3 regions of the Desulfofundulus salinus genome follow, and region 1 is predicted to be linked to each of the others. Evidence: riboswitches for the same ligand, from Rfam matches in the RefSeq annotation. Region 1 holds a riboswitch; each other region holds the start of a gene.
What was found. A riboswitch is a leader RNA that binds a small molecule or an ion and turns the genes downstream of it on or off. The one in region 1 is predicted to bind cobalamin.

Region 1 (10,549 bases):
GGAACGCATTGGCAGGGCATTTTCCTTCCGGTAGCCCTTCGTCTATTGCCACCAGGAGCAGCATATACTAAAACCAGACCTGCTGCCTGGGGTGGTGGATCGATGGATGTGCTTGAAATGCAACGGCGGATCCAGGAACTGGAGGAAAAGGTGGAACAGCTCCGTTTAAGCCGCCGGGTGTTGATGAATTTAATTGAACGGATGGAGAAGGAAAAATCCTCCTTTCTGGCCCAGCTGGAAAAGGAGAATAAGCGGCTGCACCGGGCTAATTACCGTTACGCCCGGTCCCTTTTACAAAAAAATTTACAAATCCTAGAGCTGGAATCGAGACTTAAGGATTACCTGTCCCGGGATTCTGTTGAAGCGAGGCAACCGGATTCTCGCGGCGGTTAAACCGGTTTCATACCGCCTTCGCAGCGCCGGCGGGATCCGGTCCGCAGCGGGCCGGGGTGTACATCTTACGTGAAGCACCGGTGTAAGCGGGGACAAGCCCCGTTTAAGTTGTGTTTAAAACTAAAGGTTTAGGAGCGAATATTATGCGTATTGCTGTAGTGGACGGGCAGGGTGGCGGTATTGGCAAGCATATCATGGAAAGGTTGCGCCGGGAATTGCCCGAGGATGTGGATATTTTGGCCCTGGGAACCAATGCCCTGGCTACTTCGGTGATGCTCCGGGCCGGTGCTAACGAGGGAGCCACCGGCGAAAATGCGGTAATCTACAATGCGCCCCGGGTAGACCTGATCGTGGGTCCGGTAAGCATTCTTTTCCCCCACGCCATGATGGGGGAGTTAACACCGGCCATGGCCGCGGCCCTCGCCGCGAGCCCGGCAAAAAAAATTTTGTTGCCCCTGGTGCGGGGATCTGTGGAACTGGTGGGATTGCGTGCCGAACCCCTGCCCCATCTGATCGAAGAATTGATCCAGCGCGTAAAAGAATACGTAGAAAAATTTTAACTGTGAAGAGGATTTTCTTTTAAAATAGCGAATTAGCCAACAAAATAATTTTCCTGGCCCGCAGGTGCCCCAACGGGGAGAATAGGGAATCAGGTGAAACTCCTGAGCGGTCTCCGCCACTGTAACCGGGAAGCAGCCCTGCAATGCCACCGCCAGGGAAGGCGTAGGGCAGGTGATGATCCGGGAGCCAGGATACCTGCCTGCGGGTGCCTTTGACCCCTTCGTGAGAAAAGGGGCTTGGCGTATGTTCGGGGCTAGGGACTGGCCTGGCACAAGTTTCCCCGGTCTTTCGAAGGCTGGGGTTTTTGTTTTAAGGGGTGTTGTTATGGCTCTGGTGCTTGTTCTTGGCGGAGCCAGGAGTGGCAAGAGCAATTTTGCCGAAGAACTGGCCGCTTCTTCCGGTTCAAGGGTTGTTTATGTCGCTACGGCAGCCGCCGGCGACGACGAAATGGTCCGCCGGATCGTTAATCACCGCCGGCGCCGCCCTGCCGGCTGGCTTGCTGTAGAAGAAACGCACCAGCTGGAAAGGGTTATCAGGGAATACGAAAGAAAGGCAGACGTCCTTTTAATTGACTGTTTGACCATGTGGGTGACCAATCTCTTGCTGGACGAAAGTCTGCCCGCCTCCGGCGGTACGGCGGAAGATAAAGAAAGTTTCATCCTGGAACAGGCCCGGCAATTGGGCAGGACTGCGGCCGCTTCGCCGGCCCGGGTAATTATGGTAGCCAATGAGGTAGGATTGGGCCTGGTACCGGACAATGCCCTTGGCCGTTCGTTTCGCGATGTGGCGGGGCGGGTAAACCAGCTCCTGGCTCAAGAGGCGGAGGAGGTTTACCTGGTGGTGGCCGGTCTGCCGGTAGAAGTAAAGTCCCTGGCGGTTAAAAACCGCGCCGCGCGCCGGGGTTTCTTTACGACCGAGGGGCTTTGAAGCATCCTTGTTTTATTTAGTACGGATACTCAAAAAGGAGGGTCTTTCATGCTGGCCAGGACCATTATGGTGCAGGGAACCGCTTCACACGTGGGCAAAAGTGTCCTGGTGGCCGCCCTTTGTCGCATCTTTTACCAGGATGGCTACCGTGTGGCTCCGTTTAAGTCCCAGAACATGGCCCTGAACTCTTTTGTAACCCGGGATGGGGGTGAAATGGGCCGGGCTCAGGTGGTGCAGGCCGAGGCTGCCGGGGTAGAGCCGCATGTGGACATGAACCCCATTTTGCTCAAGCCCACGGGACAGGCCTCCTCCCAGGTGATTGTCCTGGGCCGGCCGGTAGGAAACCATTCCGCCCGGGAATATCATAACGGCTATGCCCAAAAGGCATGGGAAATTATATGCCAGGCCCTTGATCGGCTGCGCCGCCGTTATGAGATTGTGGCCATAGAGGGTGCCGGAAGCCCGGCAGAGGTCAACCTCCAGGCTACGGAAATTGTGAACATGCGGGTGGCCCGGCTGGCGGAGGCCCCGGTGCTTCTTACCGCCGATATAGACAAGGGTGGCGCCCTGGCCGCGGTGGTTGGCACGCTGGAATTGCTTCCGGAAGAGGATCGGCGGCGGGTGGCGGGGATCATTATCAATAAGTTTCGCGGGGATTTAAAACTTTTCCAGCCGGCGGTGGACTTCCTGGAAGCAAAAACAGGCATACCGGTGGTGGGGGTAGTTCCCTACTTTGAAGGCTTCCGGGTGCAGGAAGAGGATACGGTTTCTGAGGAAAGCCTGCGCAGAAGTCGGACACCTTCCAGGCGGGAAGTGGAAATTGCCGTCATTCACCTGCCCCATATTTCCAATTTTACTGATTTTGATCCCCTGGAGGACGAGCCCGATGTAAATTTGCGTTATATTGGGAAAGGAACTCCTTTGGGACGGCCAGATCTGATCATCCTTCCCGGAAGCAAAAATACCATTGAGGATCTGGTTTCTTTAAAGCGATCAGGCCTGGCCGGCGAAATATGCCGGTTGGCCCGGGAAGGAGTACCGGTAATCGGTATTTGCGGTGGCTTCCAGATGCTGGGCAAAGAGCTGGCCGATCCCTATCACACCGAGTCCAGCATTCCCAGAATAGAAGGGCTGGGGTTGCTGGATATCAGCACCGCCTTTGAGCCGGAAAAGGTGACCACCCAGGTGGAGGCCACAGTTACCGGCAGAGGCCCCCTTTTATCGCTGGCCCGGGGACAAAGGGTAGTGGGTTACGAGATTCACATGGGACGCACCCAACTGGGGCCCGGGGCCGTACCGGCCTTTCACATCCACCGGCGTTCCGGGGAAGCGGTGGATTGCCCGGATGGGGCACAGGATGAACGGGGACTGGTCTTTGGAACCTATATCCACGGCCTGTTTGACGACGATGGATTTCGCCGGCAGTTGCTTAACGCTTTGAGATTGAAAAAGGGGCTGGCTCCCCTGGAGCAGGGAGGTACCAGCCACCTGGAGCAGCGACAACGGGATTATGACCGGCTGGCTGCGGTAGTGCGGGGAAGCCTGGATATGGGCATAATTTACCAGCTCCTCGGTTTGCCGGGACCCAAGACCAGGGGCCCCATGGCCGGGGCGGTATGAAATTCTCTACAAGAATGAGTTTGGCCCGCGAGGCTCACCGGAGCGAGCGGGAGCCAAAACAGGGTAGTTGGAAAGTGGGGATAACTCAGACGAGAATGCACGGAAAGGGGCGACAGGCCTGGGCGTTTGGATTTGTGCCAGGTAACGGGACATGCTCGGAGTAGTGGCTGCTTACCTTGTGGACCTGCTGGTGGGAGATCCCCACTGGTTTCCCCACCCGGTAGTGATTATCGGTAAAATCATTGCCGGATTAGAAAAAATTTTCCGCCGGGTAGCTAAAAGTCCCCTTTCCCTGCGGGTTGCCGGGGTGGTCCTGGCGGCCGTGGTGGTGGGGAGCAGTTACCTGGCCACGTACCTTTTGGTCAGCCTGGCTGCCCTTGTGCATCCCTGGCTGGCCCTGGGACTGGAGGTCTGGCTGATTTCCACCACCTTTGCCGTCCGGGGGCTGGCCGGGGCGGCCCGGGATGTGCTGCGTCCCCTGTCCCGGGGCGAACTGGACCTGGCCCGCCGGCGGGTAGGCTTTATAGTTGGCAGGGATACGGACCGCATGGATGCCCGGGAAGTGGCCCGGGCTACGGTGGAAACAGTGGCCGAAAACATTGTCGATGGTTTTGTGTCCCCCCTCTTTTATGCCCTGATTGGCGGAGCGCCCCTGGCCATGGCCTACCGGGCGGTGAATACCCTTGATTCCATGGTGGGCTACCGTAACGACCTGTACCGGGATCTGGGCTGGGCCTCGGCCCGCCTGGACGATGTGGCCAATTTTTTGCCTGCACGCTGGGCGGGGCTGTTGCTGGTGGCGGCAGCCTGGCTTTCCGGACGCAGGGCTGGGGAGGCCTGGCAGGCCATAAGAAAAGATGCCCGGCGTCATCCCAGCCCCAACAGCGGCATTCCCGAGGCGGCCATGGCCGGTGCCCTGGGGATATGCCTGGGGGGGCTGAACTATTATGGCGGGGAGGTTTCCTTTCGGGCCTACTTAAACGAATCCGGCCACCCGCCGCAGATAGATCACATCCGGCAGGCGGTGGACATGCTCTACCTCACCGCCGCCCTGGCGGTGTTTAGCGGTTTAGCGGTGAAATTACTCTTTTTTTACTCACTTTTATGAGGAGGCAGGACTCTTTGAACATACCGCGCCTTTTAATTGCCGCTACCCACAGCGGTGCCGGTAAAACCACTTTGGCCACGGCCCTGATGGCCGCCTTTACGCAGGCGGGTTTTGCCGTCCAGCCTTTCAAGGTGGGCCCGGATTATATTGATCCCGGCTACCACACCGCGGCCACCGGACGGATTTCCCGCAATCTGGACACCTTTTTTTTAGGGGCGGCCGGGGTGCGGGAGGTGTTTGCCCGCGCTGCTTCCGGGGCGGACCTCTGTATAATCGAAGGGGTTATGGGTCTTTACGACGGCAAAGGGACTACGGAGCGGGGTAGCTCGGCGGAGGTGGCTAAGACCCTCGATGCCCCGGTTTTGCTGGTGGTGGATGCCCGGTCCATGTCCCGCAGTGCGGCCGCCCTGGTCCTGGGCTACCGCCTTTTTGATCCCCGGGTGCGTTTGGCCGGGGTGCTGCTCAACCGGGTGGGCAGCGCCCGGCACTACGCTACGCTTAAGGAGGCCATTGAAAAACAGGCCGGTGTTCCCGTGCTGGGTTGGGTTGGCCGCCGGGAGGAAATATCCCTTCCCCACCGGCACCTGGGTCTGTTGCCGGCGGTGGAAAAGAATGCCCTGGCCGACCATTTGGAGCTGCTGGTGGCAGTCCTGGAGGAAGGGGTGGAGCTCTTCCGCTTGCTGGAGGTAGCCCGGCAGGCGCCGCCACTGCCCGAAACTCCGCGGGAGATTTTCCCCGCCACACCCCTGCCCCCCCGGGTGCGCCTGGGGGTAGTAAAGGACGCCGCCTTTAACTTTTACTACCAGGATGGGCTGGAGCTCCTGGCCGCTTTGGGAGCGGAAATCGTTTTTGTCAGCGCCCTTGCCGATCCGGCTTTGCCACCGGAGCTTGATGGTATTTACATTGGTGGTGGCTTTCCGGAAATGTTTTTAAAAAGGCTGGCGGCCAACAAAGGGTTCCTTGAAAGTTTGCGCCGGGCCTTTTACCAGGGTATGCCCGTCTATGCCGAATGCGGCGGGTTGATGTATCTTTGCCGGGCCATTTGCGATTTTGAGGGCAGGGAGTATCCCATGGCCGGTTTGTTGCCTGGAATTTGTCGCATGCATTCCCGGCGGGTAGCCCTGGGATATTGTGAAGCCCGGGTACTGGCTGATAATATCCTGGCCCCGGCCGGAACAAGGCTGGTGGGCCACGAATTTCACTATTCCTCAATAGAGGGCATGCCCCGGGATTTCCCCCGGGCTTATGTGCTCTACCGGGAAGGGGATAAGGAGGGGTTGCTGGATGGCTACGTCCATGGCAACCTGCTGGCCTCTTACCTGCACCTGCACTTTGCCGCCTGCCCGGAAGTTGCCCGGCGATTTATTGACCGTTGCGAGCATTATAAAAGGCAAAGAAGGGTGATGGGATGCTGAAAACCCTGGCCATGGCCCTGCAATTTTTAACCAGGTTTTACGTTTACCGGGGTGAATTCGATGAGCGGGCCTACGGGCGGGCCCCCGTGTTTTTCCCCCTTGTGGGCCTTTTCCTGGGCGCAGCCTGGATGGCTCTTTATTTCGGTCTTTCCTCCATCTTCCCGCCGGCAGTCACCGCCGCCCTTTTGGTGCTGGGCATGGTTGTATTTAGCGGGGGGTTGCACCTGGACGGGTTTATGGATACCATGGACGGTATTTTCAGCGGGCGGTCCAGGGAGAAAATGCTGGAAATTATGCGGGATAGCCGGGTGGGAGCCTTTGGCGTACTCGGACTGGCGTGTTTATTGTTGCTCAAGTTTGCACTGCTTTTTAGCCTGCCCCGGGAGGTTTTGCCCCGCTTGCTTTTAATTGTCCCTGCCATCAGCCGCTGGGGGATGGTTTACGCCATCGCCCGCTTTCCCTATGCCCGGCCGCAGGGCCTCGGGCTTTTGCAGGTCCGCCATACCCGGGGGCGGGAGCTGGCCCTGGCATCCCTTTTTGCCCTGGGAGCGGCCGTTCTCGGGGGACCGGTTGGCCTGGTTCTGCTGTTTCTTTCCCTTGTACTGGTTCACCAGTTTGGCCGATACTTAACCGGCCGGTTGGGCGGTCTCACCGGAGATACCTACGGGGCTATCAATGAAATACTGGAAGTGTTTTTACTGCTGGTGGCATATCCTTTACTCAATTACCTGCCAGTAACTCTTTGGTAAAAGGGGGTGCAAATAATGGGCCTTGATGATAAAATAGAAAGGGATTACCAGTCCGTTCCTCCCCACGGCGGCAATCTGGTACGGGCGGCCATGGAATATGGGCTTGGGCCGCGGGATTTTCTGGATTTCAGTGCCAATATCAATCCCCTCGGTCCCTGCCCGTCAGTCCTGGAAGCCATTAAGGCCAACCTGTGGCAAATCTGCCATTACCCGGATCCCGATTGCCGGGAGTTAAAAAGTACCCTGGCGGGGCACCTTGGTGTGGATACCCGGTGCCTTCTGGTGGGGAACGGTGCTAGCGAGTTAATTTACCTGCTGGCCCGGGTTCTTTCCTTCCGCCGGGTGCTCATTCCAGCTCCGACCTTTAGCGAATATGCCCTGGCCGTAAAGGCGGCCGGGGGGGAAGTCAATTATATTTTTTTGGATCCGTCCCTGGGTTTTCCTTTCCCCCTGGAGGAAGTGTTAAGGCGACTGCCGGGGGTGGATGCTCTTTTTTTATGTAATCCCAATAACCCTACCGGGGGGCTTATTCCCCGCCGGGAACTGGAGGCTTTGCTGGAAGCGGCCGCCGCATATAAGGTTATGGTGATTGTTGATGAGGCTTTTATGGACTTTGTGGTAGATCCACAAAGTCATACTTTGCTTTCCTTGACCGGCCGGAACACAAGCTTAATCCTGCTTTATTCTTTAACCAAGATTCTGGCCATTCCCGGTTTGCGTCTGGGAGTGCTGGCGGCACAGCCCAACGTGGTTGAGGCCCTGGAGGGGGCGAGGGACCCCTGGAGCGTCAATGCTCTGGCCCAGGTGGCCGGAGTGGCCGGATTGCAAGAAAAAGAATATATTGAAGCTGCCCGGGATATGGTCGCCCGGGAGCGGGATTTTCTGTTCCGGGAGCTTTCCTCTCTGCCCGGCCTGCGTCCTTTCCCTGGGGCGGCCAATTTCTTGCTGGTGGATATAACTGGCACTAAATATGCGGCGGGGGAACTGGTCCGCCGGCTGGGATGCCGGGGCATCCTGGTGCGTAACTGTGCCAACTTTCCCGGCCTGTCGGAGGGATACATTCGAATTGCTGTAAGAAGGCGGGAGGAAAACCTGCGCCTTCTGGAAGCACTGCGCGAGGTGCTTTAGGGGAGAGAAATTATCATGAGCTGTCGCATTTATCTGGTCAGGCACGGCGAAACAATCTGGAACGCAGAGTTTAGATTTCAGGGTCACAGCGACATCGCCCTTTCCCCGCGCGGATTGGAACAGGCCCGGGCACTGGCCAGGCGTTTGCGCGGGGAAAATTTCAGTGCTTTTTACTCCAGCGACCTCCAGCGGGCATTGAACACGGCCCGCATTCTGGCGGAACCTCACGGCTTGCCCGTCATGGCCCTAAGGGCCCTGCGGGAAATTAATTTCGGTGCCTGGGAAGGACTGACGGTGGAGGAAATTAAAGCCCGCTACGCCCGGGAGCTGCAACAGTGGTGGCATGACCCTTTGTACACGCGCATTCCCGGGGGGGAAACCCTTGCGGAGGTGGTGGAGAGGGTGACGCGGGCGGTGCGGGAGATAGTGGAAAGACACCCCACCGGCCAGGTAGTGGTTGTCTGCCATGGAGGCTGTATTCGTACGCTGGTGGGTACGGTTTTAGGAATGGATTTGAATCAATACTGGCGCCTGGGAGTGAATAATGCCTGCCTTTCTATCCTTGAGTTTTCTTCCTGGGAGAAGGGGATCTTGACCCTCTTTAACGATTGCAGTCACCTGGAGAAGGGGGCACTGTAGAAGTGGCTCCTCCTAAAACTTCCTTTTCCCGACGCCTGGGCATTCTCCTCCTGATAGTGCTGCTGGCCTTTAGCTACCTGATCGCACGCCTGTTCCTGGTTCAGATAGTATGGGGAGGGCAATTGCGCCAGGAAGCAACCGAGATTCGTACCAGGGACATTATCCTGCAACCTAACCGGGGCAACATCTACGACCGCCATCGTAACCTCCTGGTTACCAGCGTTCCTGCTTATTCCATTTATGCCCATCCTGATCAGATAAAGGATCCTGGGAGCACAGCGGATAAGGTTGCGGCCATTTTGGGTATCCGGCGGGACGAAGTGTATAAAAAACTGGCCGGCCGGGGGCCATTTGTCTGGCTGGAACACGGGGTGGAATTCGACCGGGCCAGGAAGCTGCAGGGAATCAGCGGCCTTGGTTTTATCGAGTCCAGTACCCGTTTTTACAAGCAGGGTAACCTCGCCGCGGCCCTGCTGGGCTTTGTGGGGGATGATAACCAGGGCCTTAATGGCCTGGAGAAAAGTTATGACGCGGAATTGCGGGGGACGCCGGGAAAAATGGTGCTGGAAATTGACGCCCAGGGTCGGCAGATCCCCCAGAGCGAGGTAGTGGTACAGCCTTCGGAAGCGGGAAACAACCTGGTACTTACCCTGGATCAGACCATCCAGTACTATGTGGAGCGGGAACTGGACAGGATTATTTCTGCTTACCAGCCGAAGTGGGCGGCCATTCTGGTTATGGACCCCCAAACGGGAGAGATTCTGGCCATGGGCAGCCGGCCCACCTTTGACCCCTCCCGGTGGCAGAAGTTCCCCCGGGAAGTTTGGGAAAAGAATCCGGTCACCCTCTATACCTATGAACCCGGCTCAACCTTCAAGATGATTACCGCGGCGGCAGCCCTGGAGGAGGGTGTGGTGCGGCCCACAGACTGGTTTAATGATCCGGGTTATGCCGTGGTTAATGGGCGGCGCATTTACTGCTGGGATCGCCAGGGGCACGGGCTGCAGTCTTTTGGCCAGGCCGTGGGAAATTCCTGTAACCCGGTTTTCGTCCAGGTAGGGTTAAAACTGGGCAAGGAGAGGTTTTATAAATATGTCCGGGGTTTTGGTTTTGGAACCCCCACGGGCATTGATTTGCCCGGCGAGGAATCGGGAGTGGTATTGCCTGAACAAAGGGCATCGGAGCTGGACGTAGCTACTATGACCATCGGACAATCCATTGCGGTTACGCCCATCCAGCTTTTAACTGCCGTTTCTGCCATAGCCAACGGTGGTTATCTCATGCAGCCCCATGTAGTCAGGGCTGTGGAGGATGCGTCGGGAAAAACTATCCGTGAAATACCTCCCCGGGTGATCCGGCAGGTTATCTCCAGGGATACCGCCCGGCAACTTGCCGGGTTATTAGAAAAGGTGGTTCTTGAAGGAACCGGTAAGCGGGCCCTGGTGGAAGGCTACAGGGTAGCGGGGAAAACAGGTACCGCCCAGGTACCTGGTCCGGGCGGTTATATGGAGGGGAAGTATGTGGCCTCCTTTGCCGGTTTCGCCCCTGCCGATAATCCCCGCATTGCCGCCCTGGTGGTGGTTGGTGAACCCCGGGGGCAGGAATATCATGGGGGTGAGGTGGCCGCTCCGGCCTTTGGCGCCGTAGTTCGGGATACTTTGCGCTACCTGGGGGTCCCTGAAGACCCCGGCCGGAAGAGCCAGCATGCTCCCCAGGAGCAGGGTGATCTGGTTGTCGTACCCAATGTGGTCGGCTTTCCGGTGGCCGACGCCAGCTGGCTACTGCAGGAGCGGGGATTGCGGCCCTGGTCTCCCGGAAAAACCGGCCTGGTGACCGGCCAGGAGCCGCCGGCGGGCAAACGCGTTCCCCCGGGCACTACGGTGAGTTTAAAAATTGCTACCGGCCAGCCTCCGGAACAGCTGGTTGTTCCCGACCTGTCCGGGCTTACGGTAAAAAAGGCGGGCTCAATCCTGGAGGAGTTGGGCTTAAGATTCAAAGCCTCGGGCAGC
Region 2 (10,549 bases), 1.5 Mb from region 1:
AAAACGGCTGATATGGAGCAGCCCTGCCGGGAGGCCAGTTCACGCAGGAACTGGTACTGCCACTCTTCCACTACCACCTGCATGCGCCTCATACAAGCATCACCTTAAGCTATAGTTATTACACACTTAATTGTTACACATTACACATCTATTGTCAAGTAATGCCACTGCCAATAAGTGGAGAAGTCCTACATTCTGCAGGACTTCAGCGAGAAAGAAGCAGACATCGGGTGGAAAAGATGATTACGAACCTGGAAATAACCCTTGAAGAGATGCAGCAGCAGGCAGAGATGCGCGGGTTAATTAAAGGCAGGGCTGAAGGCGAGGCCAGGGGTAAGGTTGAAGCAAAGCAGGACGCCATCTGCAAGTACCTCAGGAGGAGGTTTGGTGATGCATCCGCCGGCCTGCAGCGGAAGGTCCGGGAGATGACCAGCCTGGAAGTGCTGGACGGCGTGATGGAGGAATTGTTTGCCGCCAACACCCTGGAAGAGGCGCAGGCCATCATCAGGGACGGCATGGAGAGGTTTATGCAGTGAGGGAAACGACATAATTGCAGGGAGAGCTCATCCCCGCAGCCCGCATGTTATAAGGCTTGCGGGGATTTTATTAGGAATCGATGTAAGAAGTTATAGAACTGCGTCCTGGAACCTCACCGGACGGAACCAGTTAGGATTGGTTATAAAAGACCCTACCGGCTTCCCCTTTGGCTGGATAAATGACATTGCTTTAGGCCATGATTCCGCGGCATTTGGGCACCCCGAGCATTAGGGATTTTGACACGCCGGAGGGCGAAGTAATGCGGACCCGAAGCGAATGGCTTCAACTATTTTCGAGCCAGGCCCCAGCCGAAAGCTCCTCCGCAGGCCACCGGTAGGGCTTTACCTTGTCTCCGGACGTTACACTTCTTCCAGGAGCCGGGCGAACTCTTCGAGGCTCTTCACCCTGACGCTTTTCTTGAGCAGGGAACGGAGCACCGCCGGGTCGTCAATGGCGGCCAGCTTCTTGCCCATACCTTTTTTGACTCGGCCGAAGCGTTCCTCCAGGACTTCCTGGATGTCCCTTTGCAGCGTCTCGATCTCTCCCTCGAGCTTTCCCGCCTTCCTGCCCTTTTCCAGGCCTTCCGCCAGGCCCTTTTCCAGGCCTTCCGCCAGGCCTTCTTTTCGGCCTCTCTCCAGGCCTTCGTTTATCCATTCCTGGACAATACTGGCTTCCTGCAGCATCTCCATTTCCCCCTTGAAAAACTCGAGCAAAAAATCGCGACTGAAGTAGCGCGCCGCCACGGTGATAGCCACCGACAGGGCATCGGCCCGGTGCTTCTCGTCGCCGATGGCCAGGACCAGTTCTCTAGTTCTGGCCAGGGCAGCTTCTTCTTTACCGTTTTCGGCCAGCAGGACGAGCAGGGGAGCGAGCTCCTTCAGCTCGCCGCCGGCAATGGCTTCTTCGTATTCCCAGAGCCTGATGACCCGGTAGGTGAAGGTGTGGACCGCCCTGCTCCGGAAGGTCACGGCATAGGCTTCGGGTAAACGGCGGTATTCCTGCCGCGCCAGGTAAATGACTGCCGAGATGGCCGGTCGCCGGTAGGCGGCGGTCAGGAGCGCGTTGTAAGTGAACATCCGTTCCGGCAGGTCGGTCTCGTGCTGGAGCTGGAATTCGAGGTGCAGCAGGTACTCCTGGTCATCCAGGCGCAGGCCGTAGACGAAATCGAGCCGCCTTTCCGGGAGGTTGATCTCCGGGTTTTCGATGGTGGCCACTGCCACCCCTTTTGTGGAGCCCAGGACAAGTTTGACAAAGGGTTTCGGGTAACGGCGGGCCAAAGCCTTGAGGCTTCGGTCAATGACATTAACGGCCAACAATCCCAGTCCTCTCAACGGCAGGCAATTAAATCTTGTGTGTATACTATATCTATTATATCATGCCGCGGGCGGCGGCAGGAAGATGGAATTGACGGTTTCAGATTTTGGCTCGCGCGCAGAATCTGGTATAATAAGGTTGACAAGAATAAACGGGGCGGGGGTGGGGGGATTGGCGGAGATCAGGGGGATCAACCGGACCAACGACTACGCCTTTAAGCGGATCTTCGGGTCGGAAGAAGGGAAAGAGGCGCTGCTGAGTTTTCTCAACGCGGTACTGAAGTTACCGTCCGGCCGGGAACTGACCGGCGTGGAACTGCTGGACCGGGAGATAGACCCAAGATACCTGCTGGACCGCGGCGCCAGGCTGGACGTCCTGGCCCGTACGAAAGAAGGCACGCTCATCAACATCGAAGTCCAGGTGACCAACCAGTACAACATTGACAAGCGGACCATGTACTACTGGGCGGGGCTGTACCACGGGCAGCTGACCAGCGGTCAGAAGTTCGCCGACCTGCGCAAAACCGTGACCATAAACATTCTGGCCTTTGACTGGTTCCGGGGTGACGGGCGGTACCACCGGGCCTTCCACGTGCGGGACGATGAGAGCGGTGAGCTGTTGTGCGACGACCTGGAGATCCACTTTCTGGAGCTGGAGAAGATAAAGACGATCAAACGCAGGCCGAAGGATGCGCTGGAGGCGTGGATGATGTACCTGAGCAACCTGGAAGGAGAAGAGATGGAGGCGATAGCCATGGAGAACCCGGGGATCAGGAAAGCGTTGACCATCGAGAAAGCCTTCTGGCAGAGCAAGAAGGAACGCAGGCTCTACGAGCTGAGGGAGAAGGCCATGCGGGATGAGATTTCCGCCCTGGCCGGCGCCAGAGCCGAGGGCGAGGCCAAGGGCAAAGTCACGATGGCCCAGGAAGCCATCTGCAAGTACCTTGACGCCAGGTTTGGGGAGGCCTCACGGGACCTGCAGGAGCGGGTCAGGCAGATCGACAGGCTGGAGGCCCTGGACAAGATCATCAACAGGATTTATACCGCCGGCTCGCTGGAAGAGGCGGGTTCCGTGATCGACGATGCCGTGAAGTAACTGAATCATTGTTACACATTACACATCTATTGTCAAGTAATGCCCTGCCAATAAGTGGAGAAGTCCTACATCCTGCAGGACTTCAGCGAGAAAGAAGCAGACATCGGGTGGAAAAGATGATTACGAACCTGGAAATAGCCCTTGAAGAGATGCAGCAGCAGGCAGAGATGCGCGGGTTAATTAAAGGCAGGGCCGAAGGCGAGGCCAGGGGCAAGGTTGAAGCAAAACAGGACGCCATCTGCAAATACCTCAGGAGGAGGTTCGGTGATGCATCCGCCGGCCTGCAGCAGGAAGTCCGGGAGATGACCAGCCTGGAAGTGCTGGACGGCATCATGGAGGAATTGTTTGCCGCCAACACCCTGGAAGAGGCGCAGGCCGACAATCATGTGGACGTGGTCATCTCCAACTGTGTGATCAATCTGGCCGCGGACAAAAGCAGGGTGCTCCGGGAAGCCTTCCGGGTGCTCAAACCCGGCGGGCGCCTGGCCGTTTCCGACATGGTGTGGCGTCGTGAGGTACCCCACGGGCTGCGGCAAGATGTCGAGCTGTGGGCGGGCTGCGTGGCCGGCGCCCCGACGGAAGAAGAGTACCGCCGCCTGCTGGAAGCGGCCGGTTTCACCGGGGTATCCATAGAGGTAATCCGGGTCTTCAGCCCATCGGACTTCCCGGAAGGAACTTTGCCGGAGGAAATGAAACAGCAGCTGGCCCTCTATGAAGGTGCCCTGGTCAGCGCCTTCATCCGGGCGCAAAAGCCCCTGTATTCACCCCCAAATGTGTAAAAAGTATGGTAAAATAATAAAGCATCAAAATCTCATCAACTGTAGCAGGGGTGTTTTTTTATGCGTATTGGTCGTTTTCATCACAGGGGAGAAATTTTCTACGGCATAGTTGAAGGTGACACGGTTTTACCGGTGGCCGATCCCTTTCAATCTTTGGAACCGGTATCCGGGCGGCAGTTCGCCCTGCCGGAGCTGGACCTGCTGGCTCCCTGCCTGCCCACCAAGGCGGTGTGTGTGGGGCTCAATTACCGGGACCACGCCCTGGAGCTGGGTATGGCCCTGCCGGATGAGCCGGTCCTGTTCCTGAAGCCGTCCACCGCCGTGATCGGCCCCGGGGAACCCATTGTTTACCCGGCCATGAGCCATCAGGTGGACTACGAGGCCGAACTGGCGGTGGTGATCGGGAAAAAGGCGCGGCAGGTGCGGGAGGAAGAAGCGGCCGGGTACATACTGGGCTATACCTGTGCCAACGACGTTACCGCCCGGGACCTCCAGAAAAAGGACGGGCAGTGGACCCGGGCCAAGTCGTTTGACACCTTCCTGCCCCTGGGTCCCTACATCGTCACCGGCGTCGACCCGGGAGACAGGGAAGTTTCGCTCTACCTCAACGGGGAGCGAAAACAGCATTCCTCCACGTCCCAGTTGATCTTTCCGGTATACCGGCTGGTCAGTTTTATCTCCCGCATCATGACCCTTTTGCCCGGGGATATCATCCTTACCGGTACGCCTGCAGGGGTGGGGCCGGTGCAGCCGGGGGACACGGTAGAGGTGGTTATATCCGGCATCGGCCGGCTGGCCAACCCGGTAGTCAAAAAATAAAATAACCGTTCCAAATTTTGCTTGACGTTGCCGGGCCGGTGTGGTAGAATCCCATATAAACAATAACTGAATAGTCAAACAGGTGCCCCGCAGGGGGAGAATAGGGAAGTCCGGACGGGTGGCATACCACCCGGAAACGGCGCGGTCCCGCCACTGTAGTCGGGGAGCTTATCCCGGTCACTGGGGTTTGGCCGGGAAGGCCGGGATAAAAAGCGATGATCCGTTAGCCAGGAGACCTGCCTGTTTGAGAGAATGGCTGCTCTCGCGCGAAAGGGCGGCCGTGCGCGGAGGATGATGGTAAAGTCCTCAGCCAGGTAAAGTTTTGGCTGGGGACTTTTTATTTTAACCAAACGGAGGTGTCGCGAAATGCCAACGCAAATGGCCAGGGCCCTGGCCGGTGAGATTACCCCGGAAATGAAAAGGGTGGCCGGGCGGGAGGGGGTGGATCCGGAGTTCGTTCGCCGGGGAGTGGCTCAAGGCACCATCGTCATACCCCGCAACCGCGCGAGAAAGAACATCGATCCCGTGGGCATCGGAACGGGCTTTGCCGTGAAGGTAAGCGCCAGTGTGGGCCTGGCGGCGGAAGGGGACACCATCGAGGGCGAGGTCGCTAAAGTACGGGCGGCCGTGGAAGCCGGCACTGATGCCATTATGGATTTGAGTGTGTGCGGGGATATTGACGGTGCCCGGCGGGCCGTGCTGGCGGCAACGACCACGCCCGTGGGTACCCTGCCCGTGTACCAGGCCCTTGCCGAGGCCCGGGAGAAGTACGGGGCGGCGGTAAAAATGAAGGTGGACGAAATGTTCGAAGTTATCGAGCGGCAGGCCGCCGACGGGGTGGATTTTCTGGCCCTGCACTGCGCCACCACCTGGCAGACCCTGCGGGCGGCCAGAAAGCACCGCCGCGTCGATTACCTGGTCAGTCATGGGGGCAGCCACTTAATGGGCTGGATGATTTACAACCAGCAGGAGAATCCCCTTTACGAGCATTTCGACCGGCTGCTGGAGATCTGCCGCCGCTACGATGTTACCTTGAGCCTGGCCGATGGGTGGCGTCCAGGCTGCCTGGCCGACTCCCTGGACGCGGCCCAGGTGCAGGAGCTGGTGGTGCTGGGGGAACTGGTGGCCCGGGCCCGGAAGCAGCAGGTGCAGGTGATGGTCAAAGGGCCGGGGCACGTCCCCCTGGGGCACCTGAAGGCCACCGTGCAGCTGGAAAAGCAGCTCTGCCACGGCGCGCCCTATTTTGTCTTCGGCCCGGTGGTTACGGATATCGCTCCGGGATACGACCATATTACGGCGGCCATCGGCGGGGCGCTTTCGGCCTGGGCCGGGGCGGAGTTTCTCTGTTATGTCACTGCCGCGGAGCACCTGGGACTGCCCGGTGTGGAGCAGGTGCGGGAAGGGGTCATTGCCGCCCGCATTGCCGCCCATGCAGCCGACGTGGCCAGGGAGCCCCGGGCGGCGCAGTGGGACCTGGAAATGTCCCGGGCACGCAAGGCCCTGGACTGGGACAGGCAAATCGAACTGGCCCTAGATTCCCGCCGGGCCGGTGCCCTTCGCCGGGAGCGCAGCCACGGTTCTCACCGGGCATGTGCCATGTGCGGCAGGTACTGCGCCATGCAGGTGGTAGGGGAATACCTGGGCAAAGAGCAGGGGGTGTGTTAGGTTATGACCCAGTTGTTGGCGGCCAGGGAAGGCCGCGTCACGCCGGAGATGGAGGAGGTGGCCCGGCGGGAGGGAGTGGATCCGGAATTTATCCGGGCCGGGGTGGCCGCCGGTACCATCGTCATCCCGAAGAACAGGTTGCGGAAAGGAATCCGGCCCTGCGCCATCGGTCGGGGCCTGCGGACCAAGGTGAATGCCCTCATCGGCACCTCCAGCGACCGGGACGACCCGGAAATGGAGGCCCGCAAGATCGAGGTGGCCATTTCCGCCGGGGCCGATGCCATTATGGACCTCTCCACCGGGGGGGATATCGACGGCATGCGCCGCGTTAGCCTGGAAAGGGCCACGGTTCCCGTGGGAAGCGTGCCCATCTACCAGGCGGGCATTGAGGCCATCGAGAAGAGGGGCGGCATTGTGGCCATGACTCCGGAGGACATGTTTGAAGCCATAGAAAAGCAGGCCGCCGCGGGCATTGATTTTATGGCCATTCACTGTGCCCTGAATTTTGAAGTGGTCGAGCGCCTGCAGAAAACCGGACGGGTGACGGACATCGTGAGCCGGGGCGGCGCCTTCCTCACCGGCTGGATGCTGCACAACAGGAAGGAAAATCCCCTCTACGAGGAGTTCGACCGGGTGCTGGACATCCTGCGGGAGTACGACGTCACCTTGAGTCTGGGCGATGCCATCCGCCCCGGGTGCATTGCCGATTCCCTGGACGGCGCCCAGATTCAGGGCCTGCTGGTGGCCGGGGAACTGGTGGCCCGGGCCAGGGAAAAGGGGGTGCAGGTGATGGTGGAGGGGCCGGGGCACGTGCCCATACACCATGTGGAAACCACCATGCTCCTGCAGAAGCAGCTCTGCCACCAGGCCCCGTATTTTGTCCTGGGCACCCTGGCCATTGATGTGGCCCCGGGGTACGATCATATCACCGCGGCCATCGGCGGCGCCCTGGCCGGGGCTTCCGGGGCGGACTTCATCTGCTACGTCACCCCGGCGGAGCACCTGGGCCTGCCCACGGAAGAAGATGTGCGGGTTGGGGTGATGGCTGCCCGCATTGCCGCCCATGTCGCCGACATTGCCAAGGGCGTCAAGGGGGCCTGGGAGTGGGATTTAAAAATGGCCCGGACCCGGGCTTCCCTGGACCGGGAGGCCGTGGCCGGCCTGGCCATCGACCCGGCCCTGGTGCGCTGTTACCTTGAGAAAGGAAAAGAGGAACTGTGCAGCGCCTGCGGCGACGAATGCGCTCTGCGGCTGGTGTCGGAGTATTTTCAGCAGTGATCCCACCATCCTTGAGGTGGCAGGTAAATGTTTAAAAGAGATGCGCGATCTTCCTCAAATGGCTGGTATATAATGGACATCTGCCGCGGACACTGGGCGGCCCATGTGCTTTTTGCTGCCGTGGACCTGGGCCTTTTTGACGTCCTGGCCCGGGGCGCCCAGACTCCCGCCCGGGTGGCCGCGGCCCTGGGCACCCACCCGGAAGCCACCGCCCGCCTGCTGGTTGCCCTGGAGGGCCTGGGGTTAGTGGAAAGGGAGGGCGAGTTTTACCGCAACGCTCCCCTGGCCGGCCGCCACCTGGTACGGGGAAGGGATGCCTGCCTGGGCCATGCGGTGCACCACTTTGCCAACCTGGCCGAGGGTTGGTCCCGGCTGGGCGAGGCCGTGCGCACCGGCCGCCCGGTGGGTTTTGAGGCCGTGGAACGGGCGAACTATGAAGAGCGCCTGCGGGACTACATCCTGGCCATGGGGGACCAGGCCCGGCTCAAGGCGGATCAGCTGGCTGCCGCCCTGGATTTAAGCGGTTGTGAACGCATACTGGATTTGGGCGGCGGGCCCGGGGTGTATACCGTTGCTCTGTTGAAGAAAGAGCCCCGGGCACGGGCCACCATCCTGGACCTGGCCCCCACCCTGAAGATCACCCGGGAATTGATAGAAGCGGCGGGGATGATGGAGCGGGTGGAGCTATGTGCCGGGGATTTCACCAGGGACGAACTGGGTGAAGGGGTTTACGACCTGGTGCTGGCCTCCAATGTGGTGCACATTTATGACGCTGCCACCAACCGACAAATCATGGACCGGGTCTTCCGGGCCCTGCGCCCGGGCGGGCAGGTGGTGATCCACGATTACGTCCTGGCTGAAAAGCCCTCCCTGGAAGCCGCCCTCTTTGACCTGAACATGCTGGTGGGCACCCTTACCGGCCGGGTGTACGGCGTTCAGGAAATGGGCAGCTGGCTGGAGGACGCCGGTTTTGAGGATGTGACTTACCACCCCCTGACCGCAGGCAGCGGGTTGTTAAAAGGGAGAAAATGGAATGACAAATAGAAAGGAGGAAGAGTCCTTGACAGGAACTTTTAACAACAGGGGCGGGCCCGTTGCCGGGCCGGTTGAAGCCGTGGCCCTGGATGATCTGGTGGAGCATCTTTGCCGGGTGGCCCGGGAAGCCGGAACAACGGAAACCAGGGTAATAGATGTCAAAACGGTCACCGTGGCCCCCTGGGTGCGCTGGAAATGCCAGTACGGCTGCCCCGGCTACGGCAGGAGCCTTACCTGCCCTCCCTTCAGCCCCCGGCCCGGGGAGACGGAAAAAGTGCTGGACTGTTACCGTACGGGCCTTCTCTTTCTGGCCCCGACATCCTGGCTGGTGCGCTACCTGGCCGCCCACCTGGAGCACCTTGCCTTCCGGGCCGGTTATTACAGGGCTTTCGGGCTGGGGGCGGGGCCGTGCGGCCTGTGTGAGGAGTGCAATACCGGGGGGGCGTGCCGCCGTCCCGGGGAGGCCCGCCCTTCCCTGGAGGCCTGCGGTATAGATGTGTTCCAGACGGCACGTAACAACGGCCTGAATCTAACCCCGGCCCGGGAACCGGGAGAACCCTGTCCCCGGGTGGGGCTGGTGCTTCTGGAATAAAAACCGCCCTGTTAACTGTAAAGACAGCGACGAGACACAGCTGTCACCCGTACCAAAGAACCGTGGGTGAAAATAGCTGCTGAACATTACCTTATAACATTACTTCCCGGAGAGGTGAGCTGCCATGCGGGTTTTGCTCCTTAACCCACCCCTGCTGACCGATCCCTATACCGATGACCTGGTGGTCAACGCCCCCCTGTCGGCCTGCCTGCTCACCGGTTACGCCGGGGCCTGTTTAAAGCAGGCCGGATTGGACGTAGCCGTTATGGATGCAGACCTGGCCGGGCTGGACGTGGAGGCAACCAGGGAGCAGCTGCTGGCCGAAGACTTTGATTTGCTGGGTGTGCACTTAAAATTCCTGTGGGGACGGACGGCGGAAATAATGACCATGCTGCAGGAGATCAAGCGGGAGAAACCCCACATCCACCTCAATCTCTACGGCCACTACCCCACCTTTGCCTGGGAACCGCTGTTGCGGCAGTTGCCCTTTGTGGATTCGGTGGTTCTGGGCGAACCGGAGCTCACCCTCACGGATCTGGCCCGCCGCCTGGCAGGCCTGGACAAAGGGTTCTGGCAAGACACTGTAGGGCTGGCCGTGAACGGTGAAGGGGGCCCGGTGCAAAACTCCCCGCGCTGTGCCATCGCCGACCTGGATGCCCTGCCTTTCCCCCTGCGGCCTTCTCCGGAGCTGGCCGCCCGGCGCAACATGCACAACTACATCCTGGGCAGCCGCGGCTGTTTTGGCCGCTGCACTTTCTGCTACCTCAATTCCTTTTACGGACCCGGAACGGTCTGGCGGGGGCGCAGCCCGGAAAATATCGTGGCTGAAATTGATGAGGTATACAGGGCCACCGGCAACCCTTCCTTTTACTTTGCCGACGCCAACTTTTTCGGCCCCGGGGAAAGGGGGCGGCAGCGCGCCCTGGAACTGGCCCGGCTTTTGAAGCAGCGGGACTTCCCCCTGGTCTTTGGCCTGGAATGCCGGTCCTCCGATGTGGATGAGGAGGTGTTTGCCGGACTGGTGGAGGCCGGGTTGCGGGATGTGTTCCTGGGGGTGGAAAGCGGCGCCCAGAGCGCCCTGGACCGTTTTCAAAAGGGCACCACCGTGGCCCAGAATGAAAGGGCCATTACTATCCTGCGCCGGCTGGGCCTGAACATCTCCCTGGGTTTTATTAATTTCGATCCCGGTACCACGCTGGAAGAAATCCGGGAGAACCTGGACTTTCTGCAGCGCATGGAACTGCTGGACTGCCCCTCCACCACCGCCCACCTGTTTTTTCACCGCCAGGTCGTCCTGCGGGGAACCCCGGCCTACAACCAGCTGCTGGCCCGGGGGCAGTTAAGGCCGGTTGGTTTCACCGCCCACGAGGGGGAGTACACCATCGTAGACCCCCGGGCGGAGGCGGTGGCCCGGGTTATGGGCCGGGTGTGCCGG
Region 3 (10,549 bases), 740 kb from region 1:
TGAAGACCCGGTGGGGGGGCGGGAGCGGGAGCAGTGCCTCAGGGGCACGGCCGTCCACCACCTGGATGTTCTTCTGGCCAAAGCGACGCATGTTTTCCCGGATCAGCTCCAGTGCCGCGGGCTTTTGCTCTACGGCATAAACGATGCCGTCACCGATTAGCCGGGCTGCTTCGATAGCAATAGAGCCGGTGCCACTGCCAATATCCCACACCACCTGGCCCGGGGCCAGCCGGGCCTTGGCCAGGGTGACGGCGCGAATTTCTTCTTTGGTCATGGGGACACTCCCCCGGATAAACAGGTCATCGGGAATCCCCGGGGTTACATATGTCCAAGCTTTTTTCATCAATGATCACCATGACGCAATAACTTTGCCCGGAAAAGTCCCGGCGGGCCAGTTTACCGGGTGTGGTTTCCAGGATTTCCTCCTCTGGATAACCCAGGTTGCAACAACAAAAAACTTTTCGATCAGCCATTTCCGCCTTCACGAGCAGGCTGGCGATGTGGTTGGGTGGAGCTCCCGGGCCGGTGAGGAGGGCTACCTTCCCATGGTGGCGCATCAGGTTAACCAGGTCGCCGGCAGGTCTTCCGTGGGCACTCAAGATCAGTGCATCATGCCAGGGTATGGCCAGGCGGGCAAAGGCCAGTTGTACCGAACTGATTCCGGGGATGACCTCCAGTTCCTCCGGGGTAAAATGTTGGCGCAGGTAATTCAAGATTCCGTACAGTCCAGGATCTCCTGAAGCTAAAACGGCTACCCCTTCCTCCCGGTGTGAGCGGATGAAATCCACCATGGCCGCAAGATTATTTTTAATTACAAAAGTTTTCTGTTCCTCTCGGGCCAGATAGACCAGGTGGCGCTGGCCGCCTACCAGTACCCGGGCGCTGGCCAAAGCTCTTTGGGCGGCAGGGGTGAGATAATCCAGGTTACCCGGTCCTACGCCAATTACCCTAATTCGCGGCATCCCAGCGCCCTCCCGATTTCCTGTGCCTGACGGTCCCAACCGAGGATTTTGCCGTCCAGGGTCAAAAGGACTGTCCCCACCTTTAAACGGTGGTGGACGTACTCCATGGCCCGCTGGCTGGCCCGGCAAGCCAGCTGGTGGTAAACAGACAGGAAATTGTGTTCCGCCAGCAACTCAACCACACTTTCAATGGTGCCGGTTTCCATAATGCTTGCGATCAGATCCCGTTCACCACCCATCAGGGCAACGTGACTGGCCAGGGTTTCCCGCCGGGCGTCGGCAACGCGGCTGTGGGTATGAAAAATGCCGGCGGCTACCTTTAAAAGCTTGCCGTGGTGCCCCCAGAGCAACACGCCGGAGAAGCCTTTTTCCACACAGCTTTCCAGCATAAAACCTACGAAATTGCTCATCTCCACCACGGCTTCGGCGGGAAATCCGTATCCCTCCACCGCTATCCGGGCGCCCATGTGCCCCGGAGTAAGGACGACCTGGTGGAAGCCTGCCGCCCTGGCCATGTCCAGAAGGGGGAGCAGGGAATCCTTAAACGCTTCCTCGGACATGGGCCGGACTATACCCGTAGTTCCCAGGATGGATATACCCCCCACAATCCCCAGGCGGGGGTTCAGGGTGCGCCTGGCTATCAATTCTCCCCCGGGTACGCTGATCATTAGTTCCACTCCCCGTCCGGGAGGGAGAACGGCGGCCACAGCCTCCTTAATCATTTGCCGGGGAACAGGGTTAATGGCGGGCTCGCCTACGGCCAACGCCAGCCCCGGTTTGGTTACCCGCCCTACACCAGGACCTCCGTGAAGGCGAATTCCGTCTGGGGCGGGGCGGGCCTCGACCACAACGGGCAGACCGTGGGTAACGTCGGGATCATCTCCTCCGTCTTTGATCACCACCGCCCTGGTGCCGCCGGCTATTGCCTCTACCTGGTGGATGGGTACCGTTAAGGACTGTCCCATGGGGTTGACCAAAATGACCTGAGCAGGTTTTGTGCCGTGAAAAAGCAACTCCGTGGCAGCCCGGGCAGCCGCAGCGGCACAGGCTCCTGTCGTTATTCCGTTACGTAAAGGCTTAGCCACCTTGTTTCCCCCTGAAAAAAACACGCCCGGCAAAAGTAGGGGCGTGTGGAGAGTCTTTACGCCTGCTATCTTTCGCGCGAAGATAGAAAGGCCTACCACTGGCTTTACCCTTTAGGAAAGGGCATGTTCCAGTGAAAGGGGCAGGCAGGTCTCCTGGCTCCCGGATCTTTGGATGCCCGCGCCTTCCCGGTCCAGCACTCACCAGTGACATCGGTTAAACCATGCTGTTATATTTTCACTGCTGAACAAGCATACCATCGGATGTAGCAGCTCATCAGTGAGTGCTGGGCCAGTGGCACTTTGCGGGTTCCTCCCCGGTTACAGTGGCGGGACCGCGCCGGCTTAAACAGGATCCACCTGCTCCCCGGTCTTCCCTATTATCCCCTTTGAGGACCTGCCCCGCATATATTTAGTTTTTAACCTTCCCGGAGCCTTTCCCTGCGCTGGACCATGCGAATGTCATCTTCAACCGGTAACCGGTAAGGCCAGCACATCTGGCAAATACGGGAAGTGGTTCTTTCTCCTAAATATTCGCCCAAATCTTCCAGGCTGATGTTGGTGGTAATGATTACGGGGAGGCGATGGTTGACGCGGTAATTTAAGATCGAATAAAGTTTATTTTTGGTCCACTCGGTATAATTATGGGCACCCAGATCGTCTAAAAACAAAAGGGGTACTTCCCTTGCGGCATCCATGAGATCCTTTTCCGAATAATCTCCACCCTGGCGGTTCTGGTCATAAGTTGAACGCAGGCGGTCCAGCAAGTCCGGTACGACCACAAACAGTAGGAGCACTTCTGCTTCCAACAGGGCGTTGGCTATGCAGGCGGCCAGGAATGTCTTTCCACTGCCTACTGGGCCGGTAATCAACAAACCGTCAATATGCCGGTCGTTTTTAAAATTATTCACGAAGTCCTGGGCTGCCTGGAAAGTACGCCGGGCCGACTCATAATAGGTCAGCTTGCGTTCCGCATCTACTCGCAATCGCGAGTAATACTTAAAGTTAAATTTGTCAAAGGTGTGGTAACGCAAGCCTTCCGGTAACCCTGCTTCTTTAAAACGGTTGACCAGTGCCCTCTGCTTGTTACACGGGCAGGGAACTGCTACATTGTTTTTAATCACCACACCCCGATCTTCACATACAGGACAGGCCTTCACTGGCCGGCATCCTTTCTAATTAACTGAGGTATAGCGTTTTCAAAAGTGCTTTCTTCCGGTCATCCACCTTGGAGGAAAGTTGCTTACCTGAACGCCGTTTCTTAAATTGTGCGTCATAGGCGTTTATTTCCTCGACGGTACGCAGGTTGTTCTTTTTCCATTCCAGAATAATACTATCGATATACTTAAAATTATGCTTGCCCATCAGGACGGCCCGGCGTAAAGCTTCCAAAACCAGCGTGTGGTCCAGTTCCTCGGCCCACTGGCGGATCTGTTCGACCTCCATGGGGGAAACAGGCCGCCCGAATTCCTGTTCAAAGGCCCGGATGATCAGGGCAAATTCTTGCGCCGTTGTCTCTAAAGGCCTTTTTTCCAGCAGGCTGCGGGTACGTTCAATTTCCTTGACCCTGATGCTGGCCCAGATCTCCGAGAGCTTTTCCAACAGCGGTTCAAAGTCATATCCACTGAGGATCTGATCTTTTCTTTCGTCATAATACTGGGTTACGGCCAGAACTTCCTTTTCTATTAACCTGTTCAGGTTTTGTTGCACCCGGGTTACATCCTGGGCCGTGCATGCGGCCAGGGTGGAGGCGGAAGGAAACAGGTTCTTTTCCTCTACCTGCAACCGGAGAAGCTGAATGAGAAGGATCATTTCTTCGTCGGTTATATCAAGGTGACGGTACAAACGGAGTAAAAGATTCGGGATGGTGGTAGTGCCCTGGAGCAACAGGTCGGCACCAAAGGCAGCGGTAATGTTCCCCTCCCGGTATCTTTTCACCGTTCTGCCATTCATCATGCTCTTCCTCCCCCGCTTAGTGAATATTTTATGGTAAGGGAGGAAGTTTGTCCAGGCAAAAAAAACCGTTAAAGGGGGCAAGGTTGACGAGAAGTAAAGGTGTGCACCGCAAGCCCCAGTTCTTCTAACATTAACACCGCCTGGTTTGTATATGCTCCCAACTCAGAAAGCCGGTGAGCATCGGAGCCCACGGTGAATATTTTGACTCCACATTCCCGGGCCTTTAAAAGAATTTCCCGGCTGGGATGAAATTCGGTCAGTCCCCGCCGCAGACTGGAGGTGTTTACTTCCAGCCCCATATTTCGCCGTGCTATTTCCTTGAGAATCGGTTCGACCATTCCTTTATGGGCACTTCCCAGGGCTGTACCCAGGAGGCGTTCTCCGTGGCGTCGATAAAGATCCAGGTGACCGATACAGTCAAAGAGGTTGCTTTCCACGGCTTCCTTTAAGACTTGAAAGTATTCGCCACACGCCTCTTCCACAGTGTGGGAGGAGAAGTAGATCCGGCTTTCCTCCCAGGAGGATATGGATTGATGTTCAAGGCAATGGATGGAACCCAGTACATAATCAAAGGGATAATTGTTTAAAATTTTTTCAATGGTTTTCTCATAGCCCCGTTCATAGCCAACTTCTAAACCAGCCTTTATTTTCAGTTCCCGGTCATGCAGCTGGCTACGGGCTTTTTCAATGTCCCGGAAATAATGATCAAGCCAGCTTAAATCCTCCATGGGGTGAAGCCTTCCATTTAACCGTACGAACCAGTCCAGCCGGCGCCGTACCGGGTCCACTTCCAGGTGGGGGGTAAAACAAATCTCCCTTAACCCCAGGTTCAGGGCCTGCTGGCAGTATTCCAAAATGCTGTGATCTTCGGCATCTATAGAATAGCCGGGGTGGACGTGGTAGTCCAAAAGGGGTTTCATTTAAGCAATCTCCGCTCCTAAAACTGTTTCCATTTGTTTTAGCGCCCACCGGTGGGCTTCCTCATCGAAGCTGGCCACCCCTTGGGTATACACCACCGTCCGGTAGTCCCGGTTGCGCAGTTCTTCCACCGTATACAGGACGCAGATATTGGTGCAAACCCCCACAACGTGAACTGCAGCCGGATTAAGATCTTCCAGGATTTTGTTTAAATTAGTACGGAAAAAGCCGCTGAAACGGGTTTTCGGCATCTTGATGGCAAAAGGGTATTCCTCCACCAGTGAAGCAAGTTCATCAATGAGCCCTGCTCCCGGGGTGCCGTAAACGCAGTGGACGGGGAAACGGGAGAATTCCGGATCTTCGGGGTCATGGGCATCCATGACAAAGATTACTGGCTCCTTTTGGGCCATGAACTCTTTTACCTTTTCCACTACAAAGGGTACAATTTCCCTCCCTTTTTCGCCACAATTCAGGGCGCCGTCGGTGTCGATGAAATCCTTGAGCATGTCTATGACCATTAAAACGTTGCGGGACATAGGACCACTCCTTTTTTTAAAAAACCATAGCGCTCAATCTTTCTAGCCAAGCACAAAGCTAATAATATTTTAGCACATCTTACTAATCATCGCTAACTTTTTTAAGCAACTTGGACGGTTGTATCACTGGCGGTGACCATGAGCATGCCTTCCCGGATTACTTCATAATCAAGGTCAATACCGACCACCGCGTTGGCCTCTAAGCGGCGGGCCTGGTGGCCATTTTCTCCAGGACAATCTGGCGGGCCTGGGAGAGTTTGGCCTCATAAGCGCCGGAACGCCCGCCCACAATATCGGTAATGGCAGCAAACAAATTCCGCACTATATTGGCACCCATGATTGCCTCTCCGGCCAGGATACCCAGATAAGCTAAAATTTTTTCCTTCCACGTTTGGAGTGGTGGTTAAAATCATATGGCAGACCTCCTCATTAAAGGGCATACAAATAAAGCAATGCCCGTGTTAATTTAATTTTTTTGCATATTAATATTCGCTATAAGATACCCTTTATCCTTTCATCAAACGGAAAGTGCACGCAATATATCAATTTTAAGGAAAATTGACGGGTAATTCTGGATTCCGGACTAACTATTGCCCGTAAAGAGCAGGTTATGTTATTTTAATTTTTGCCAGGTGTATTTTTTACAGCATGCAATCTGGTGGGATTGGAAAAAATAAACCCTGTATATCCTGAAAAAGGAGTGATCAAAATGACGGTAAGATTGGGTATTAACGGTTTTGGGCGCATCGGGCGTAATGTTTTCCGGGCTGCTCTGAACCATCCGGAGTTAGAAGTAGTAGCCGTTAATGACCTTACCGATGCCGGTACACTGGCCCATTTGCTTAAATATGATTCCGTGCATGGGATTTGCCGGGGCGAGGTGGAAACAGTTGATGACGGTTTTATGGTTAATGGCAAGAAAGTAAAAGTGCTGGCGGAGAAGGATCCCGGTAAACTGCCCTGGGGCGAACTGGGAGTGGATATTGTGGTGGAATCCACCGGTCGTTTTACCGCCCGGGAAGATGCCGCCAAGCACCTGGAAGGTGGAGCGAAAAAGGTGTTGATCAGCGCTCCCGCCAAAAATGAAGATATTACCATTGTCATGGGCGTAAATCAGGATAAATATGATCCCGCCCAGCATCATGTGATTTCTTGTGCTTCCTGCACCACCAATTGCCTGGCTCCCGTGGCCAAGGTACTGCACAAGCGGTTTGGTATTGTCCGCGGTTTGATGACTACCGTTCATTCCTATACCAACGACCAGCAGATCCTGGATTTACCCCATAAGGACCTGCGTCGTGCCCGGGCAGCGGCTCTGTCCATTATTCCTACCACCACTGGTGCCGCCAAAGCAGTGGCTCTGGTTTTACCCGAATTAAAGGGCAAGCTTAACGGCATGGCCATGCGTGTGCCAACGCCCAACGTTTCCGTGGTGGACCTGGTGGCCGAGCTGGCCCGGCCTACGAGCAAGGAAGAAATCAATGCCGTTTTAAAGGAAGCGGCCCAAGGCGAACTTAAAGGAATCATGGACTATTGCGAAGTGCCCCTGGTTTCCCGGGATTTCAATGGCAACCCCCATTCGTCAATTGTAGACGCCCTCTCCACCATGGTCATCGATGGTGTTCTGGTTAAAGTGGTGGCCTGGTATGATAACGAGTGGGGCTATTCCAACCGGGTGGTTGATACTGCTCTCTATTTATCCCGGCAGGGTTTGTAAGTTAGTATTTTCCCTGGAACGACAGGCTTTTCCGGTGAAACAATAAAGAACCCCCGCTCATTATGCGGGGGTTTAGTTTTCTCTTATTCCACTTTGGGCCGCGGGAAAAGACCGGACCGTTCCACGATTTCCGGCACCACTTCTTCCCAGGCAATGGCCATGATGTGTACGCCGTGTACGCCGGGAATGTTGCGAATATGCTTGATTTGCTCGATGCAGATCTCAATTCCTTCCCGCTTAGGATCTTCTGCTTTTTTCAGCCTTTCCACGACATCATCGGGTACAATCATGCCCGAGACGCTGGTTTGCAGGTATTTTGCCGCCCGCCAGCTTTTCAGTGGGGTGACCCCGGCCAGGATGTGTACCCGTTCGTGAATGCCCCTCTCCCGGACCATTTCCATGAAGCGCTCAAAACGCTCCATATCAAAAATACATTGGGTCTGGATAAACTCCGCCCCGGCCTCCACTTTTTTCTCCAGCCGGGCCACCCGGAACTCAAAGGGATCCGCAAAGGGGTTGGCCACCGCTCCAATGAAGAAGCGGGGTTCATGCTCTTTGATGGGTTCGCCGGAGAAGAAAAGCTTTTCATCCCGCATGCGGCGCATCAAATAGATTAGTTGTATGGAGTCAATATCGTAGACGTTTTTAGCTGAGGGTTCGTTGCCAAACTTCTGATGGTCGCCCGACAAGCAGAGCAGGTTCCGGACCCCCAGGCTGTAGGCACCTAGCAAATCGCTTTGGATGGCAATGCGGTTTCTGTCCCGGCAGGTCATTTGCACAATTGGTTCCAGGCCGCAATCAAGGATATGCACGGCGGAAGCAATGCTGGAGAGCCGTACGATGGCCGTCTGGCAATCGGTAATATTGGTTGCATCCACGTAGTCCTTCAACATGTGGGCATGGTGGCGGATACCATGGGCGGACGCATGCTTGGGCGGCCCGATTTCCGCAGTCACCGCAAAGTGGCCGCTGTCAAGGAGCTTTTGCAGTTTGCTTTCTGTTTTCACCCGATCATCACATCCTCCCTGATGGCTTTACGCGGCCCTCCGTCACGGGACTTGGACCAATCCTTGGGTGGTTGAATTTCAAGCAATTTGTCCAGCTTGCCCAGAACTTTCATGCGGTCGTAGATCAGTTGCCAGGCACAGTCCACATCCTTGCTGATCTCGCACTTGCCGTACTGGGAGCCGCCACAGGGACCGTTTAAGATGCTCTTGGAGCAGCGGATAATGGGGCAGATACCGCCGGTGCGGTGGAGGATGCAGTCGCCGCAAAGACCGCACCTTTCTTCCCACACGCCGTGGGCCGTGGAACCACCCACAAACATGGTGTTCTGGGCAGGTACCACCCACTTGTCATGAAACCGCTCGGCGATGTACTGTACGCCCACTCCACAGGCAAGGGAAACTACGGCATCGACGTCTTTAACCAGATTTTCCAGGGCCTCAATGTATTCCGGGTCGCACTGCCTGGTGGCGGTATAGGTAACTGTTTCCAGTGGGTTGCCCTGTAACCGGCGCATGATGCGCAGGGATGAAGCCAAAACTTCGGTTTCTTTCTCGCCCCCCGACAGACAGACGGTAACACAACCGGCACAGCCAACCAGGAGGACCTTTTTGCAGTCGGCAATCATTGCGGCAATATCTTTAATTGGCTTTTGTTGTGCTATGATCATGCCACGTCACCTTCTTTCTCCGTGGTCCCTGCACTTTGTTTTTTAAGGGGACTGGGGCCCAGACGGCGGATACGTTCGCTCATCTCGTTGGCTATTTCCGCAAAACGGGGTCCCATGGCCGCCGAAAGGTTGTACATTTCCAGGCGTTCGCCACCCACTCCAATTTCATCGAGCAGTTTTTTAACCGCATTTACCCGCTTTTTGGCGCGATAGTTTCCTTTTTGGAAGTGACAGTCGCCTTCCATGCAGCCGGCAACAAACACGCCGTCGGCGCCATCTTCAAAGGCCTGCAGGAGCACCCGGTGATCGATGGTGCCCGAGCAGGGCATTTCGACAATGCGAATGTTTGGAGAATATTGCAGTCGCATCGAACCTGCCAGGTCCGCTGCGGAGTAGGCTCAGTAGTGGCAACAAAATGCTACGATTTTAGGCTCAAATTCCCCCACTGGTTACACCTCCCTGAATAAAGCTTTGCTCATGGACATTTGCATATGGTCTTTATAACCCTGGAGGGTGATGGCCTTGTTGGGGCATTCTCCGGCGCAGGTGCCGCAGCCCTGGCAGAGTAATGGTTCAATCTCGGCAGCGTAATTTCTAATTTTAGGCGCATTGTAGGGACAGAGCCTTACACACGTCAGACAGGCGGCGCATTTATCTTGTTGCACCACCGCTACCACACCGTGGGATTCCAGGTGGTCTTTCCCGAGAATGGTAGATGCCCTACCCGCCGCTGCTTTGGCCTGGGCAATGTTTTCCTCCAGGTTTTTCGGTCCATGGGCCAAACCGGCCATGAAAATACCCTCAGAAGTGAAGTCCACCGGCCGTAACTTCATGTGGGCTTCCAGGAAGAAGCCGTCTTCGTTCAAAGGCACTTTAAAGAGCTGGCTCAGCTGGCGGTTGCTTTCAGGAGCCACGATGGCCGCCGCCAGTCCGATTACATCGGCCTCAATGACTACCGGTACACCCAGGACGTGGTCGGTTACGGTAACCTTAAGCGAGCTGTCTCCCTTTTCAACCAGCGGCTTGTTTTCAAGATTGTAACGGATGAAGAACACGCCCTTGCGGCGAGCTTCCTGGTAATAGTCCTCCAGGAAACCATAGGTACGGATGTCCCGGTAGAGCACGAATACGTTGGCTGCGGGATTCTTTTCCTTAAGCTTTAAGGCCAGCTTGACGGACTTGCCGCAGCATACCCGGCTGCAGTAGGGGCGCTCGGGTTCCCGGGAGCCGACGCACTGGATGAGCACAAATGTCTTGGCGTTCTCAATGCGCGGGTCTCCCGCTGCCAGGGCTTCTTCCAGCTCCAGCTGGGTAAATACCCGGTCACTTTCGTCATAAAGATATTCCGTGGGTTTATATTCCACACCGCCCGTGGCGATAATAGCCACGCCATGTTGCAGTTCCTTGCCGTTTGTCAGGGTGGTGACGAAATTGCCCACATAACCGGCCACGGCTTGAACTTCTGTGCCTGCGTGAACCTCGATGTTGGGGTGGGACATTACTTTGGCCACAAGATCGTTTAAGAAGGCAGGAACCTCCTCACCCTTTAACCCGTGCCTGATGCGCCGGGCCACTCCGCCCAATTGCTGCTCTTTTTCCACCAGGTGTACCCGGTAACCCAAATCGGCCAATGAAAGGGTACTGGTCATACCCGATACGCCGCCGCCAATGACCAGGGCGGCTTTGGTCACGCCGGCCGCGAC

Region 2: it holds a riboswitch for cobalamin, as region 1 does, so the genes downstream of both, thiC (phosphomethylpyrimidine synthase ThiC) here and cobU (bifunctional adenosylcobinamide kinase/adenosylcobinamide-phosphate guanylyltransferase) in region 1, are expected to answer to the same signal.
Region 3: it holds a riboswitch for cobalamin, as region 1 does, so the genes downstream of both, cbiD (cobalt-precorrin-5B (C(1))-methyltransferase CbiD) here and cobU (bifunctional adenosylcobinamide kinase/adenosylcobinamide-phosphate guanylyltransferase) in region 1, are expected to answer to the same signal.

What each region holds. Positions count from the first base shown of each region.
Region 1 covers NZ_RBWE01000001.1:1,069,788-1,080,336, forward strand. The annotation lists gene D7024_RS05550 (LL-diaminopimelate aminotransferase) at 1-34, shown strand, start outside; gene D7024_RS05555 (translation initiation factor 2) at 103-393, shown strand; gene D7024_RS05560 (DUF3842 family protein) at 537-953, shown strand; cobalamin riboswitch at 999-1,171, shown strand; gene cobU (bifunctional adenosylcobinamide kinase/adenosylcobinamide-phosphate guanylyltransferase) at 1,279-1,881, shown strand; gene D7024_RS05570 (cobyric acid synthase) at 1,930-3,501, shown strand; gene cbiB (adenosylcobinamide-phosphate synthase CbiB) at 3,653-4,609, shown strand; gene D7024_RS05580 (cobyrinic acid a,c-diamide synthase CobB) at 4,624-6,024, shown strand; gene cobS (adenosylcobinamide-GDP ribazoletransferase) at 6,018-6,773, shown strand; gene cobD (threonine-phosphate decarboxylase CobD) at 6,789-7,901, shown strand; gene cobC (alpha-ribazole phosphatase) at 7,917-8,540, shown strand; gene D7024_RS05600 (penicillin-binding transpeptidase domain-containing protein) at 8,543-10,549, shown strand, end outside.
Region 2 covers NZ_RBWE01000001.1:2,558,798-2,569,346, reverse strand. The annotation lists gene D7024_RS13005 (hypothetical protein) at 1-92, opposite strand, end outside; gene D7024_RS13000 (DUF4351 domain-containing protein) at 240-536, shown strand; gene D7024_RS12995 (RpnC/YadD family protein) at 897-1,853, opposite strand; gene D7024_RS12990 (Rpn family recombination-promoting nuclease/putative transposase) at 2,023-2,946, shown strand; gene D7024_RS15450 (class I SAM-dependent methyltransferase) at 3,063-3,725, shown strand; gene D7024_RS12980 (fumarylacetoacetate hydrolase family protein) at 3,786-4,544, shown strand; cobalamin riboswitch at 4,608-4,802, shown strand; gene thiC (phosphomethylpyrimidine synthase ThiC) at 4,911-6,209, shown strand; gene bzaB (B12 lower ligand biosynthesis ThiC-like protein BzaB) at 6,213-7,487, shown strand; gene D7024_RS12965 (methyltransferase) at 7,515-8,531, shown strand; gene D7024_RS12960 (DUF2284 domain-containing protein) at 8,548-9,114, shown strand; gene D7024_RS15445 (B12-binding domain-containing radical SAM protein) at 9,239-10,549, shown strand, end outside.
Region 3 covers NZ_RBWE01000001.1:1,812,968-1,823,516, reverse strand. The annotation lists gene cbiT (precorrin-6Y C5,15-methyltransferase (decarboxylating) subunit CbiT) at 1-274, opposite strand, end outside; gene cbiE (precorrin-6y C5,15-methyltransferase (decarboxylating) subunit CbiE) at 300-962, opposite strand; gene cbiD (cobalt-precorrin-5B (C(1))-methyltransferase CbiD) at 944-2,047, opposite strand; cobalamin riboswitch at 2,174-2,460, opposite strand; gene D7024_RS09285 (ATP-binding protein) at 2,464-3,204, opposite strand; gene D7024_RS09280 (DnaD domain-containing protein) at 3,224-4,000, opposite strand; gene D7024_RS09275 (histidinol-phosphatase) at 4,069-4,920, opposite strand; gene D7024_RS09270 (cysteine hydrolase family protein) at 4,921-5,454, opposite strand; partial or broken gene D7024_RS09265 (heavy metal-binding domain-containing protein) at 5,556-5,867, opposite strand; gene gap (type I glyceraldehyde-3-phosphate dehydrogenase) at 6,164-7,171, shown strand; gene D7024_RS09255 (methylenetetrahydrofolate reductase) at 7,255-8,178, opposite strand; gene D7024_RS09250 (methylenetetrahydrofolate reductase C-terminal domain-containing protein) at 8,175-8,846, opposite strand; gene D7024_RS09245 (hydrogenase iron-sulfur subunit) at 8,843-9,292, opposite strand; gene D7024_RS09240 (CoB--CoM heterodisulfide reductase iron-sulfur subunit A family protein) at 9,296-10,549, opposite strand, start outside.